3 regions of the Pseudonocardia aurantiaca genome follow, and region 1 is predicted to be linked to each of the others. Evidence: riboswitches for the same ligand, from Rfam matches in the RefSeq annotation. Region 1 holds a riboswitch; each other region holds the start of a gene.
The links. Region 1 has a riboswitch for S-adenosylmethionine ahead of thrC (threonine synthase). Riboswitches for the same ligand answer to the same signal wherever they lie in the genome.
Positions count from the first base shown of each region.

Region 2: linked by a shared signal. The riboswitch ahead of ABD143_RS22655 (aminotransferase class V-fold PLP-dependent enzyme) and the one ahead of thrC (threonine synthase) in region 1 are both predicted to bind S-adenosylmethionine.
Region 3: linked by a shared signal. The riboswitch ahead of ABD143_RS04170 (FAD-dependent oxidoreductase) and the one ahead of thrC (threonine synthase) in region 1 are both predicted to bind S-adenosylmethionine.

Region 1 covers NZ_BAAAJG010000029.1:148,301-153,018, reverse strand. Annotated here, with positions in the region: gene rpsT (30S ribosomal protein S20) at 1-99, shown strand, start outside; gene holA (DNA polymerase III subunit delta) at 467-1,435, opposite strand; SAM riboswitch class I at 1,575-1,689, shown strand; gene thrC (threonine synthase) at 1,699-2,970, shown strand; gene ABD143_RS36460 (hypothetical protein) at 3,067-3,978, shown strand; gene ABD143_RS36455 (enoyl-CoA hydratase-related protein) at 4,108-4,718, opposite strand, start outside.
Region 2 covers NZ_BAAAJG010000015.1:106,261-110,978, forward strand. Annotated here, with positions in the region: gene ABD143_RS22650 (DUF397 domain-containing protein) at 1-177, shown strand, start outside; gene ABD143_RS22655 (aminotransferase class V-fold PLP-dependent enzyme) at 253-1,617, opposite strand; SAM riboswitch class IV at 1,659-1,771, opposite strand; gene ABD143_RS22660 (beta-class carbonic anhydrase) at 1,827-2,315, opposite strand; SAM riboswitch class I at 2,775-2,869, shown strand; gene ABD143_RS22665 (ABC transporter substrate-binding protein) at 3,044-4,645, shown strand; gene ABD143_RS22670 (ABC transporter permease) at 4,657-4,718, shown strand, end outside.
Region 3 covers NZ_BAAAJG010000002.1:455,571-460,288, forward strand. Annotated here, with positions in the region: gene ABD143_RS38105 (putative leader peptide) at 1-68, opposite strand, end outside; gene ABD143_RS04165 (ABC transporter substrate-binding protein) at 179-1,810, opposite strand; SAM riboswitch class I at 2,342-2,435, shown strand; gene ABD143_RS04170 (FAD-dependent oxidoreductase) at 2,738-3,913, shown strand; gene ABD143_RS04175 (GNAT family N-acetyltransferase) at 3,984-4,472, shown strand; gene ABD143_RS04180 (amino acid ABC transporter permease) at 4,469-4,718, shown strand, end outside.

The DNA of each region.
Region 1 (4,718 bases):
TCCCGCGCCCTGGACAAGGCCGCCAGCAAGGGCGTCCTTCACAAGAACCAGGCCGCCAACCGCAAGTCGGCGATGGCGAAGCGCGTCAGCGCTCTCTGACTCGGCTCTTCACGAACGGCGCTGCCCCCTCGCGGGCAGCGCCGTTTGTGTGCGCGCTGCGCGGGACTCTCACGTACGTCAACCGCTCGGCGGCGCGCGCGCTCGCCGCCGTCGCAAACGTGACGTCTCCTACAAGAATGTAGACAGTATCCGAGACGCTCGCCGACAGTGGAGGTTCGCCCGCAGGCGGCCTACCCCTGCTCTCCGGCCGCCCGAGCCCTAGGAGAAGTTCTCGATGCTCGTCAACCTGATCGCCATGGTCCCAGCCGTTCTCGCCGGTATCGGAGGCGCGCTCCTCGGGGACAAGATCGGGCTCTGGATCAAGAAGTTGCGCACCAGCGGCAACAGCTGACCGACCGACACCCCATCAGCGGCGGCCCCTGGCCGCACAGATCCGCAGCACCGCCCGCTCCAGCGCGTAGTCGGCGTCGGCCGCCGCGCCCTTCACGTCGGCATTGACCTCGGCGGCCGCCGCGAACGCCTCGGCGATCGCCTCCGGCCCCCACGACCGCACCTGCTGCTGCGCCTTGCGGATCTTCCATGGCGGCATGCCGAGTGTGCCTGCGAGGCGGTTGGGGTCGCCGCGGCCGGCCGAGCCCACCTTCGCGAGCGTGCGCAGCGCGTCCGCCAGCGCGTCGGCGATCAGCACCGAGGGCACCCCGAGCAACTGTGCCCACCTCAGCGCCTCCAACGCGCCCGCCCGGTCGCCAAGCACGACCTTGTCGGCCACCGCGAACCCGGACGCCTCGGCGCGACCACGGTGGTAACGCCGCACTGCCTGCTCGTCGACGGTGCCGCCGGTGTCGGCCACCAACTGGCCCGCGGCGGAGGCCAGCTCCCGCAGGTCGGAGCCCACGGCCTCGATGAGCACACCCACAGCGGCCGGCGCGATCTTGCCGCCGACGCGGCGCACCTCGGCGCGTACGAAGTCGGAGCGCTCCTCGAACCGGGTGATCTTGTTGCACGTGGTGACGACAGCGCCCTTCTTGCGCAGCTCGTCGGCCAGCGCCTTGTTGCGCGCCCCGCCCGCGTGCGCGACGACCAGCACGATGCCGTCGACGGGGTCGCCGGACTGCCTGGCGATGGCGGTGGCCATCTCCTTGCCGACCTCGTGGGCGGCCATGAGGACGACAACCCGGCCCTCCGCGAAGAGCGACGGGCTGAGGCTCTCCGCGAGATCGCCTGGCGTGAGGTCGCCGGCGCGGACCTTGCGTACCTCGGCCCCCGGCTCGACGGCCTTGACCTCCGCGATCACCTGCTCGACCGCCCGCTCGACCAGCAGCTCTTCCTCTCCCAGCACGAGGTGCAGCGGCGCGGGTGGGGGCGGCGCGGACATGCCGTCCATGCTCGCGCACGGCACCGACGATTCGTGACCCGGCTCCCAGATCACGGGACGGACTTGGGGGAGCGGCCGCTGGTGTCGTAACGTGAAGGTCATCCCACGGCGACGTGCTCCGGGGACCACAACTGCACATGGCTCATCCAGAGGGGCAGAGGGAACGGCCCGACGAAGCCCCGGCAACCGGCGATGCGCGTCTGCGCTCGATCACGGTGCCAATTCCGACCCGCATGCTGCGGGAAAGATGAGGAGATCTCGTCATGACCCTGTCTGCCGCCGCCACGGCCGCCACCTCCTACGACCTCGGCCCCGCCCGTGCCCTCTCCTGTCGGGAGTGCGGCCACGAGATCCCGCTCGCCGCGGAGTTCGCCTGTCCCCAGTGTTTCGGTCCCCTCGAGGTGGCCTACGACTTCGGCACGGTGACCCGCGAGTCGATCGAGGCAGGCCCCAAGTCGATCTGGCGCTACCGGCAGCTGCTGCCCGTGCCGTCCGACGTGCAGAGCCACCCGAACACCGAGCCCGGCCTCACCCGGCTGATCAAGGCCGACCGGCTCGCCGCCGCGCTCGGCGTGCGCAACCTGTGGGTCAAGGACGACACCGGCAACCCGACCCACTCCTTCAAGGACCGCGTGGTCGCCGTCGCGCTCGCCGCCGCCCGCGAGCTCGGGTTCTCGGTGCTCGCCTGCCCGTCCACCGGCAACCTCGCCAACGCCGTGGCTGCCGCCGCGGCGCGGGCCGGCTGGGACTCGGTGGTGCTGATCCCCAAGTCGCTCGAGCAGGCCAAGGTGCTCACCACCGCCGTGTACGACGGCACCCTGCTGGCCGTCGACGGCAACTACGACGACGTGAACCGGCTGGCCACCGAGCTCGCCGCCGAGCACGAGGACTGGGCGTTCGTCAACGTCAACGTGCGGCCGTACTACGCGGAGGGCTCCAAGACCCTCGGCTACGAGGTGGCCGAGCAACTCGGCTGGCGGCTGCCGGAGCAGATCGTGATCCCCGTGGCGTCGGGCTCCCAGCTCACCAAGGTGGACAAGGGCTTCACCGAGCTGGGCAAGCTCGGCCTGGTGGAGCCCACCCCCTACCGGGTGTTCGGCGCCCAGGCCACGGGCTGCTCGCCGGTGGCGAAGGCATTCGCCGACGGCCACGACGTGGTGCAGCCGGTCCGCCCCGACACCATCGCCCGCTCGCTCGCGATCGGGAACCCCGCCGACGGGCCCTACGTGCTCGACACCGTCCGCCGCACCGGCGGCGCGGTCGGGCACGTCAGCGACGCCGAGGTCGTCGAGGGCATCCGGCTGCTCGCCCGCACCGAGGGCGTGTTCGCCGAGACCGCCGGCGGCGTCACCGTCGCGACCGCCAAGAAGCTCATCGAGGCCGGCCAGATCGACCCGGACGCCGAGACCGTGCTGCTCATCACCGGCGACGGCCTCAAGACCCTCGACGCCGTGGCCGACCAGGTCGGCCCGTCGGCCACCGTGCCCTCCACCAGCAAGGCCGTACGCGAGGCCCTGGCGGCCCGCGGGCTCTGACGGGGTCGTTCCGCCCGATCTCAACTGACGCTCATCTTGAGAGTGGGGGGTGATGCCGAGATGTGGCGCAGGCGCAGGCAGGGACAACTCACATGGATGCCGGCTGCCGAACTCGAGCCGATGATGGGGCGGGTGATCGAGCCCGAACCCGGGCGTCGAGTCGACGGCCGGGTGGCGATCCTCCAATTCGGCGTCGACCACGCGCTCGACTTCCGGACCCGGTCGACGGTCTATAAGACCGTCGATCCGGACACGGTGACCGGGCGACCGCTCGGCTGGGTGATTCCGTGTACGCCCGAGCAGAACGAGCGCTGGACCGAGGCGGCGGTGGCGTGCGTCGTCGAACTCGACCGCGCCGCGCTGGCCTTGCACGAGGCCCGGCGGCGCGCAGCGCAGCCGCCCCCGCGAAAGCGCGCGCTTGCTGAGGAGATGCAGCGCGACTGGGCCGATGCACAGAGTCGCTACCGGTCCCGCTTCCAGGCTGCCACCGACGCCTACTCCCCCGTAATCCGGGAGGTCGGCGACGCGATCAGGCGGCAGCTGGATGTGGATTTGCGCCGGCTCCACGCCCAGAGGCAGGCCGAGAAGGTGGAGGAACAGCGCATCCAGGCCGTCGTGGAACAGCGGCTCGGTGAACTCGCCGACGAGCTTCGCTGGGGCATCAAGGTCTCGCATTCCCCCGGTCGCACGCTGCACGTGGTGTGCGTGGGCGTTGCGCCGCGCGCGGTGCCGGAGGACGCCGCGCCGCTGGTGGAGGACGTGGACGTGCGCACATTGCGTGAGTCGTTGGTGGAGCGCGGTTGGGCGGATGTGGTGTTCGACGACTCGATCCAGGAGCACATCCGGGCCCACTTTGCAGACCTGCCAGGCCTCTCCCGCCACACCGGGTTGTGGGACTTCTGGTGGAAACTGTTCACCGAGGACTACAAGACCGGCAGGGTCCCGACCGGTTCGAGCCGTCAGACTTACGGCTCGAGCCATACGAGCTACACCGGTTTTCACTTCTGATCTGCAAGGCCGCGCGCGAAGCGGCCTGCTCGACAGGCGGGGCCGGCGAGGGGTTCGGCATCCGCGGCCGGTCCGGCGGCTACTTGGTGGAAGTCGCGGAGGCGACGGTGGACCCGGTTCGAGACACCCTCATCGGCCGCTCCACACCGGAGGACGTTTCTCCTGGAAGGCGAGCACGCCTTCCCTGCTGTCCTCGCTGTCGAGCGCCGCGACGACAGCAGGGAGCCGCGCGTCGCGGGCCTCACGCGCGGTGAGGTGGGCGGTGCGGATGGCCAGCTGCTTGATCGCTCGCAGCGACGACGGGGAGCAGGCCAGGATGTCGTCGACCCAGCGCTGGACGGCGGTGTCGAGCTCCGCCGCCGGGACGACCTCGTTGACCAGGCCGAGCCGGTGCATCTCGGCCGCCGGGAATCGCCGGCCGGTGAGCAGGATGCCCATCGCCGCGTTGTACGGAATCTTGCGTTGCAGCAGCACCATGCCGCCGTCGAGTGGCAGCCGGCCCACCCGCGGCTCGGTCAGCCCGAACTGCGCTGTGTCGGCCGCGATCACGATGTCGCAGCCGAGCACCAGCTCCATCCCGCCCCCGAGGGCGTAGCCGTTCACCCGCGCGATGACCGGCACGTCGAGGCTCTGCCGCAGGCTCAGGGCGCCGAAGCCGTTGGCGTCCACCGTTGCCCAGTACTCCAGCCCGGTCTTGTCGATCGCGCTCGCGGACATGTCCGCGCCGACGCTGAATGCCT
Region 2 (4,718 bases), on a different contig from region 1:
CGCAAGTCCAGCGCCAGCAACGGCAACGGCGGCGGGTGTGTCGAGGTCGCTGATCTCCCGGACGGGGGCCGTCTCGTCCGCGACACCAAGGACGAGGGCGCAGGTCCAGTCCTGCGGTACACCGCCTCGGAGTGGCAGGCGTTCGTCGCGGGTGTGAAGCTCGGCGAGTTCGACTGACGCCGCATTCCTCTACAGCACGGAGGCCCTCAGATCCCGGTGATCCGGGCGTCTGAGGGCTTCTGCTGTTTCGCGTCAGCCCCCGCAGCCCGGCGCGAGCAGACCTGTGAGACCCACGCCCAGCGGGTCGGCCGGGCGCGGGTCGGGCACCGGCGTCCACCGCCCGTCGACCACCGCGTAGTCCCACCCCGGTCCGTCCGCCACGAGCGCGCGGACGCCTTCCACCAGCCGGTCCACGTCGGACGTGCTCGTGCTCAGCCCGAGGCTCGCCCGCACGGCGCAGCCGTCGGCGGTGCCGGCCAGGCGGGCCAGTAGCGGGTGCGCGCAGAACTTCCCGTCGCGCACCCCGATGCCGTGCTCCGCGGAGAGGACCGCGGCGACCAGGCCGGCCGGGTACCCGTCCACGACGAAGGAGGCGACGGCCACCCGGTCCGTGGCGTCCGGCCAGACGTTCAGGGTTCGCACGCCCGGGACGGCGGCGAGGCCGGTCTCCAGCCGGGCGAGCAGGGCGCGTTCGTGGTCGAGAGCGTCGTCGAGCACGGCGTCGAGGCATCGGCACGCCTGCGCGAGCGCGGCGGCGCCGAGGACGTTCGGGGTGCCGGCTTCGTGGCGGTGCGGCGCGGCCGCCCAGGTCACCTCGCTGACGCCAGAGGCGTTCGGCACGGCCACCGCGCGAACGGCGCCCCCACCGGCGAGGTAGGGGGTGGCGTCGTCGAGCCAGTCGCGGCGCCCCACCAGCGCGCCCGCGCCGTACGGGGCGTAGAGCTTGTGGCCGGAAAGGGCGAGGTAGTCGATGCCGGCGCCGGCGATGTCGATCCGCCGGTGCGGGGCGAGCTGGGCGGCGTCGACGACGACCCGGGCGCCTGCCGCGTGGGCGATCGCGGTGATCTCGGCGAGCGGGAGGATCTCGCCGGTCACGTTCGACGCGCCCGTCACGGCGAGCAGCGCGGTGGGTTCGGCGGCGAGCGCGGCGCGCAGGTCGGCGAGGGTCTGGGCCACGGTCGGCGCGGCGGGGAGCACCCGGCCCGTGCGCCACGAGATCAGGTTGGCGTGGTGCTCGACGTCGAGGCGCAGCACGCGCCCAGGGACGCAGCCGGCCAGGAGGTTGAGCGCGTCGGTGGTGTTGCGGGTGAACACCACGACGTCGTCGCCGCGGGCCCCGACGAACCGCCCGACGGTCTCGCGGGCCTGCTCCAGCACCGCCGTGCACACCTGGGAGGCGTAGCCCGCCCCACGGTGGACGCTCGCGTAGAAGGGCAGGAGTTCGGTGACGTGGTCGGCCACGCCTGCGAGAGCGGGGGCGCTCGCCGCGAGGTCGAGGTTGGCGTAGCGCACGCGGTCGCCGGTGACGAGCGGCACCTCCAGCTCGGCTCCAATGAGCCGGGGGAGGGGCTGCGTGGAGGCGGCGGCTGCGGGACGGGCGGGCAGCACAGCGGTCATGACGGTCCTCCGGACCCTCTTCAGGACCCGGTGTCGTGACGGGTCCGCGCTTGCCGCCGTGGGTGCACGGCGGCCTGGTCGTCACCCGGAGCACCCCACCGCGGAGGAGGGTTGCCGGCCAGCGAGCCGGGGCTTGGCGCTGGCGCTCTTGACCTGACAGCGAAGGTACGGGCGGCCGGGCGGGCCGGTCAAGCCGGCCCGCCCGACCGTCACACGACCTCGTTCAGCTTTCCCGTGGCGACGTCGAAGACGAATCCGCGGATGGAGTCCTTGCGCGGGACGAACGGGTTGGCCTTGATCCGGGCGATCGACTGGCGGACGTCCTCCTCCAGGTCACCGAAGGCCTCGGCCGCCCATTCGGGCTTGATGCCCGTCTCGTCCTGCACGGCCTTCTTGAACTCGTCGTCGGTGAAGGTGAGCATCCCGCAGTCGGTGTGGTGGATGAGGATGATCTCCTCGGTGCCGAGCAGCCGCTGGCTGATGGCCAGCGAGCGGATCTCGTCGTCGGTGACCACACCACCGGCGTTGCGGATGACGTGCGCCTGGCCGGGCTCGAGCCCGAGGATCCTGTAGACGTCGAGCCGGGCGTCCATGCACGCGATGACTGCGAGGTGCTTGGCGGGCGGAAGCGGCAGGGGACCTTCGAAGGACGCGGCGTACCTGGCGTTGTGGGCGAGCAGTTCGTCGGTGACGGACACGGCGGATCTCCCGTTCGGGGAGGGACGGTGGACGCGGGGCGGCCGCGCCACGGCCTCAGGGCAGATGGGAGTGCGCAGGAAATGCGCGCTCGTGGGGCCCGGGCCGCGACGCGGCCGGGCGACAGAACTGGTCGAACTGCTCGCCTCGCCGGCCCGGCCAGAACTGCTCCAGGACCATGCGCATCACGCCATCAGTGAATCGCGGCGGACCCGTTCCGGCAACCCCTGTGGCCAGCGGGTGCAGCACCCCGCCCGTTGGGGTTGCCGCGGCCCCGCTGAGCTGGGCAAGCGACGGCCGACGACTGCCACTGCTGTCAAGGAATGCCGGCGTCGGACATTTTGCGAGCGGAACTGTCCGGTCATTTCGGTCCGTGAATGGCGCACGACACAGTTCCCCGGGAAGCGCTTGATAATCGGCTCCTCAGATACGTACCGTCGGATCGCGGCCGGCGACGGCCGCCACCATCCAGAGCGGCTGAGAGACCTGGCTCGACGACGCCGCAGCAACCCCCCGCGCGAGCGGGAACGGGTGCTACCGCCGGGAGCGATGGAGGTCGCCGTGCCGGGTCCGGGGAGCACCCCGCTGCACACGACGTGGCACGCCTGGCGCCACCACATCGACCTCTGCCGCACCAGCGCGGCGCTCTGTCCGGCCTGACGCTCCGACGATCCCCGAATCCAGAGCGCGCGCCGTCGACGACGGTGCGGTGGCCCGTAGAAGGACCCCAATGATCGCGTTCCCCGTCCGAGCAGGCCTGTTGGCCGCCGCCGCCGTATTCCTGACGGCATGCGGCGGTGGCGCCGCGCCGGCAGCCGGCGCCGACCCGGGCACTCCCCAGCCCGGTGGCACCCTGCGCTTCGCCGTCAGCAGTGACCAGGGCTGCGTCGACCCCCAGCAGGTCAGCAGCAACGACACCATCTACTCGCTGCGCCAGATCGTCGACTCCCTCACCGACCAGGACCCGAAGACCGGCGAGCTGCGGCCGTGGCTCGCCACGGCCTGGGAGTCGAACACCGACGCCACGGCCTACACGTTCACCCTCCGCGAGGGCGTGACGTTCAGCGATGGCACGCCGCTCGACGCCGAGGCGGTCAAGGCCAACTTCGACCGCGTGCAGGACCTGGGGGCCCGCGGCACGCTGCCCAAGGGCTACCTGGCGAGCTACGCGGGCACCACGGTCGAGAGCCCCACCCGGTTCACGGTGTCGTTCTCCCGGCCCAACGTGCAGTTCCTGCAGGGCACCTCCACCCACAGCCTCGGCATCCTGTCGCCCGCGACCGTCGCGGAGTCGGACGACGCCCGGTGCGCGTCGGCGGTGGGGTCGGGGCCGTTCGTGATCGACTCCTACGTCCGCGACGAGTCGATCGTCCTGACCAAGCGGGCGGGTTACGACTGGGGATCCTCGCTCTGGACGCACCCGGGCGAGGCGTACCTGGACCGCGTCGAGTTCCGGATCGTGCCGGAGTCGGGTGTGCGGGTCGGGGGCCTGCAGTCGGGCGAGGTCGACGCCATCGGCAACCTCGCGCAGCAGGACGAGGCCCCGCTGACCGCGGCCGGGGTGCAGTTGATTGCCCGGCCCAACCCCGGCATCCCGTACAGCATCAGCTTCAACCTCAGCAAGCCGATCGTCTCGGAGCCTGCGGTGCGCGACGCGATCTCGCTCGCGATCAACCGCCCGGAGGTGGTCAGCACCGTCTACACGTCGCAGACCGTGGCCGCGACGAGCTCGCTGGCGTCGAGCACACCCGCCTACGCCGACCAGTCCGCACTGCTCGGGTTCGACGCCGCCCGCGCCGCGTCCACGTTGGACGCCGCCGGCTGGGTGCCCGGTCCGGACGGCATCCGGACGCGCGGCGGACAGCCGCTGACCATCGAGCTGACGTGGTACGCGAACGCGGCCGCTAACCGGCCGACGCTGGAGCTGATCCAGCAGCAGCTGCGGGCGGTGGGGATCGACCTGCAGCTGCGGGAGCGCCCGATCTCCGACAACACGCAGGTCCAGCAGAGCGGCGACTTCACCGCGAGCTGGGGCAACACGACCAGGGCCGACCCGGACATCCTCCGCTCGTCGTACTCGACGGCGGGCAACAACTTCTACCGGCTCACCCCCGGCCCGCTCGACACGCTGCTCGCCGAGCAGGCCGCCGAACCGGATGAGACGGCACGGGCGGCGACGGTGGCGCAGGCGCAGCAGCTTCTCGCCGAGAACCACTACACGGTGCCGGTGGTGGAGCTGACCACGGTCCTCGGCGTCGGGGCCACCACCCACGACATTGCGTTCGACGCCTCGTCCCGGATCTACCTCCACGACGCCTGGAAGTCGGAGTAGCCGTGTCACCGATGGCCCGATACCTCCTCCGGCGCGCCGGCATGGCGGTCGGCGTGCTGTGGGCGGCGTTCAC
Region 3 (4,718 bases), on a different contig from region 1:
GTACGGCACAGGTCGATGTGGTGCCGTCGGACGAGCGGGACGCGACGACGCTCCGGTGCTGCGTCCACGTGATCCCCCTCCTGGATGCCGGTCGTGCACCCGATCGGAATCGAGATCGACGCTATAGAGCCCGGCTCCGGCAATCAACGGGTCGCGCCTCACGCCGACGGGCGATGGGTTACGGGGTCTTCCAGGTGTCGTAGAGCTGGATGCGTGAGGAGGCGTCGAAACGGACGTCGTGGACGTTTGCGGCGATGCCCAGCACGGTGGTGAGTTCGACGACCGGCACGGTGTAGTAGTTCTGCAGGTGCGCCTGCTGGGCTTGGGCGACCAGGCCGGTGCGTTTCGCGGGGTCGGCTTCGGCGGCTTGGGCGGCGAGGAGCTGGTCGAGTGGGCCGGGTGCGAGGCGGTAGAAGTTGTTGCCGGTCGTTGCGTATTGGGAGCGCAGGATGTCGGGGTCGGCGCGGGTGAGGTTGCCCCAGGTCGCGACGAAGTTCCCGCTCTGCTGGATGGGCGTGGCGTCGGTGATCGGGCGTTCGGTGAGCTGAAGGTCGATGCCGACCGTCTTGAGCTGCTGCTGGATGAGTTCCAGCGCGGGCCGGTTGGTGCCGGCGTTGGCGAACCAGGTGAGCGGGATCGTCAGCGGTTGGCCGGCTTTGGTGCGGATGCCGTCGGGGCCGGGGGTCCAGCCGTCGGTGTCGAGGATGGTGGCGGCCTTGGCGGGGTCGAAGCCCAGCAGCGCGGATTGGTCCTGGTAGGAGGGTGTGCTGGAGGCGAGCACGCTGGTGGCCGGTTTGGTCTCGGACGTGTACACGGCGCTGACGAGCTCGGGCCGGTTGATCGCCAGCGAGATCGCCTGACGCACGGCGGGGTCGGAGACGATCGGCTTGCTCAGGTTGAAGCTGATCCCGAAGGGGATGCCGGGGTTGGCCCGGGCGGGTAGCTGGATGCCCGCGGCGGTCAGTGGGGCTTCGTCCTGTTGCCCGATGCTGCCGATGGCGTCGACCTCACCGGACTGCAGGCTTCCGGTTCGCACACCCGACTCGGGGACCACGCGGAACTCGATCCCGTCCAGGTATGCCTCGCCGGTGTGCGTCGACAGCGCCGAGCCCCAGTTGTATCCGGTGCGCTTGGTGAGGACGGTTGACTGGTTGAGGGTGTAGCTCTGGACGACGAAGGGGCCTGACCCGATCACGGCGGCGCAGCGTTCGTCGTCGGTCTTGGCCACGGTGGCGGGGGAGAGGATGCCGAGGCTGTGGGTGGAGCTGCCCTGCAGGAACTGCACGTTCGGCGCGCTGAAGGTCACCGTGAACCTGGTCGGGTTCTCGACGGTGGTGCCCTGGTAGTTCGCCAGGTAGCTCTTCGGGAGGGTGCCGCGGGCGCCGAGCTGGGGCACCTTGTCGAAGTTGGCCTTGACGGCGGTGGCGTCCAGCGGGGTGCCGTCGCTGAAGGTGACGCCGGGCCGCAGGTCGAAGGTGTAGGCGGTGGCGTCGGCGTTGGTCTGCCAGCCGGTGGCGAGCCAGGGCACGATCTCGCCGGTGTCGGGGTTCTGGTCGGTGAGCGAGTCGACGATCTGGCGCAGGGAGTAGATCGAGTCGTTGCTGCCGACCTGCTGCGGATCCAGGCACCCCTGGTCGCTGCCCACCGCGAAGGTGAGCGTGCCGCCGGCTTGCGGCGGCCCCGCATCGGCGTCCGGTGGCGCCGAGGTGCTCCCGGAGCCACAGGCGGCCACGGTCAGGGCCACGACGGTGGCGAGCACGGCGGCCGGCAGCCGCCGTGGCGGTACGGCGGGACGGGGGGTCGAACTCATCGGGATGTCCTTCATGGAGGCCAGGCGTGGTGCGCAGGGGATCACGTGCTGGGGCGAGCAGACCTCGACGGGCACGCCGGAGCGAGGATCAGGGGGAGCAGCTCGGCGCGGTGCGACGGCGCTGTACACACCGGGGGTGCCGGACGTCGGCAGGTCGTTCCGGCAGCGGGGTGGAGGCCCGCAGCGTCAGACGCGACAGCAGGCGCTGGCGATGCGCAGCAGGTCGACGTGCAGCCTGCGACAGCTGCCGGTGCTGCGGTAGAACCAGCGCACGTCAGCCTCCACCGTTCACGATGTGAGCACCGGTTCCGCGCGGGGCTCGCCGCGGCGTCGTCCGCCGCAGCGCTGACCATAGATACTCGAAACCGAACGATCAACACTCAATTGGACCGGCGAGCATGCCCTGCCGTCGCCCCACTCACCCGAGGCCCGTCGGATCCGGCCACGGGCCGCAGGTCGTGACGCGCCCGATACACCGTGTGTTCGTCACATCATTGACAGATCCATCGGGTGGTCGCCTACATTCGATGTCGTCCATCCAGAGCGGCCGAGAGATCTGGCTCGTCGAAGCCGCAGCAACCATGTGCCTCACGGCGCCGGGTGCTAACGCCAGGATCGATGGGAGACATCGTGCGTCGATCGCACGCCCGGCCGGCGGCCACGCGGTCGTCGACGTGGTTGACGTCCACCTGGTCGAAGCGTCGGCACGTCGATCTGTGCCGCACGCAGGCCGCTCTTTGTCGCTGACCCATCTCGGCCTTCTGGCCACCCCGCTTCCCGTGCGCTGACGCGTACGGGTGGGCTCTGACGCGCCTCGGTCAGGTCTCTGTAGGACGGTGATTCCGGCGGTGCCGGAGCCGTCTTTTGTCCACAGTGGATTCGCCCCGTGCCGGGGGTTCCTGCTGTCCGTGTCGTAGGAGGACAGTCATGCCAACGTTCCCGCACATCCCGGCGGCGCGCCGCCCGTCGCGGTCCGCGCGCGCCGGAGTCGTCGACGTCGTGGTCATCGGTGGCGGCGTGGTCGGTGCGGCGGCTGCATGGCAGCTCGCCGGCCGGGGCCGCGAGGTGGTACAGCTCGAGCAGTTCGAGGCCGGGCGTGCGCGCGGTTTCCCGTACGGATCGGCGGAGCTCTACCGGCCGTCCTACTCGGCGGCGCCGTACGTGCGCCTCGCCATGGAAGCTCTGCCGCTGTGGCGCGAGGTGGAGGCCCAGACGGGCGCAGCGCTGTTGCAGATCACCGGGGGCGTCGACCACGGTGATCCGCGCCGAACGAGCGCGCTCGCCGGATCCCTCGGCGAGCACGGCATCGCCCATGAGTGGCTCGATGCCGACGAGGCGTCGCACAGGTGGCCGGGGATGGTGTTCAGCGGCCCGGTGCTGCACCAGCCGGACCGGTCCGGCCGTCTTCACGCCGATCACGCCGTCGCCGCTCTGACCGCGGCCGCCGTGGCGCACGGGGCCGTGGTCCACCGTTCCACGCCGGCGACGGCGATCGCTGTGCGCGGAGACGATCTCGTCGAGGTAGAGACACCACGCGGCCCAGTCCGCGCCTGCCGGGCGGTGGTGGCGGTGGGAGCGCGCACCGCGGATCTGCTCGACGGGCTCGTCGAGCTGCCCAGGCTCCGGGTGACACAGGAGCAGCCCGCGACGTTCCCGCTGCAAGGCGGGGTCGCCCCGTTCTCCCCTCACCACGTCGCATGGCCGACGTTCGTCCACCACACCGGTCCGGAGCACGGCTGGCCCAGCAGCGTCCACGGCACGTCCACTGCGGACGGACGCGTGAAGCTCGGGTTCCACGGCGTGGGGACGCAGACCCACCCGCATCGGCACGCGTTCGCGCCGGAGCCTGTGCAGCTGCGCAGGCTGCAGGAGTACGTGACCGCCTTCCTCCCGGGGCTCGACCACAGGCTGCCCACACCGATCGGTTGTACCCGCACGTCGACCTCCGACGGGAGGTTCCTGCTGGATACGGCGGGTCCTCTGGTCGTGGGAGCGGGGTTCTCGGGTTACGGGCTCGCGTTCGCCCCAGCGCTGGGACGGGTGCTCGCGGACCTCGCGACCGGTGTGATCGACCGCGCGCCCGCGGCGGCGGCCGGGCGATGAGCGAGCTTGCGAGCGAATCAGTGTCACGGCGTCTCCGCGAAGCGCTGACCGAGCGCAGCGAGGGATTGCGATGAGTTCTCCCGCGCTCGAGGTTCGCCAGGTCGCCTACACCGACCCGCTGGTGGTGCCGATGCTCACCGAGCTGGACCACGAGTACACGACCCGCTACGGGCATTCGCTCGGCGACATCGGCGAAGAGATGCGTCGTCGACCTGAGGAGTTCGGCGCCCCGGACGGCGGGCTGATCCTCCTGCTCACCGACGGCGACCCGGTGGCAGGGGGCGCTTTTCGCCGCTTCGACGACCACACCGCAGAGCTCAAGCGCATCTGGACGCACTCCGCGCACCGCCGCCGGGGTCTGGCCCGCCGGGTGCTCACCGAGCTCGAGCGGGAGATCACCGCGCGCGGATACCGCCGGATCTACCTGACCACTGGACCGCGCCAGCCGGAGGCCAAGGGCCTCTACCTGGCCACTGGCTACACGCCGCTCTACGACCCGGAGTTGCCGGCCGAGGAGATCGGCAAGCACCCCTTCGAGAAGGAAGTGAGCTCTCGATGAGCGCAGCTCCCGATACCGCGGCAGTGACCGCGAACAGCCCACCGGCCGCCACCGAGGACGCCGGTGAACGGCTCGTCGTCGTTCCGTCCCGGCACCCGTGGCGGTGGGCGGCGACCGTGGTCGTCGCGGTGCTGCTCGCGATGGCGATCAACGCGCTCGTCACCAACCCGGCGTGGGACTGGCCCACGGTCGGGCAGTTCCTCTTCGCCCCGTCGATCCTGCGGGCGGTCGTGCTGACCCTGCAGC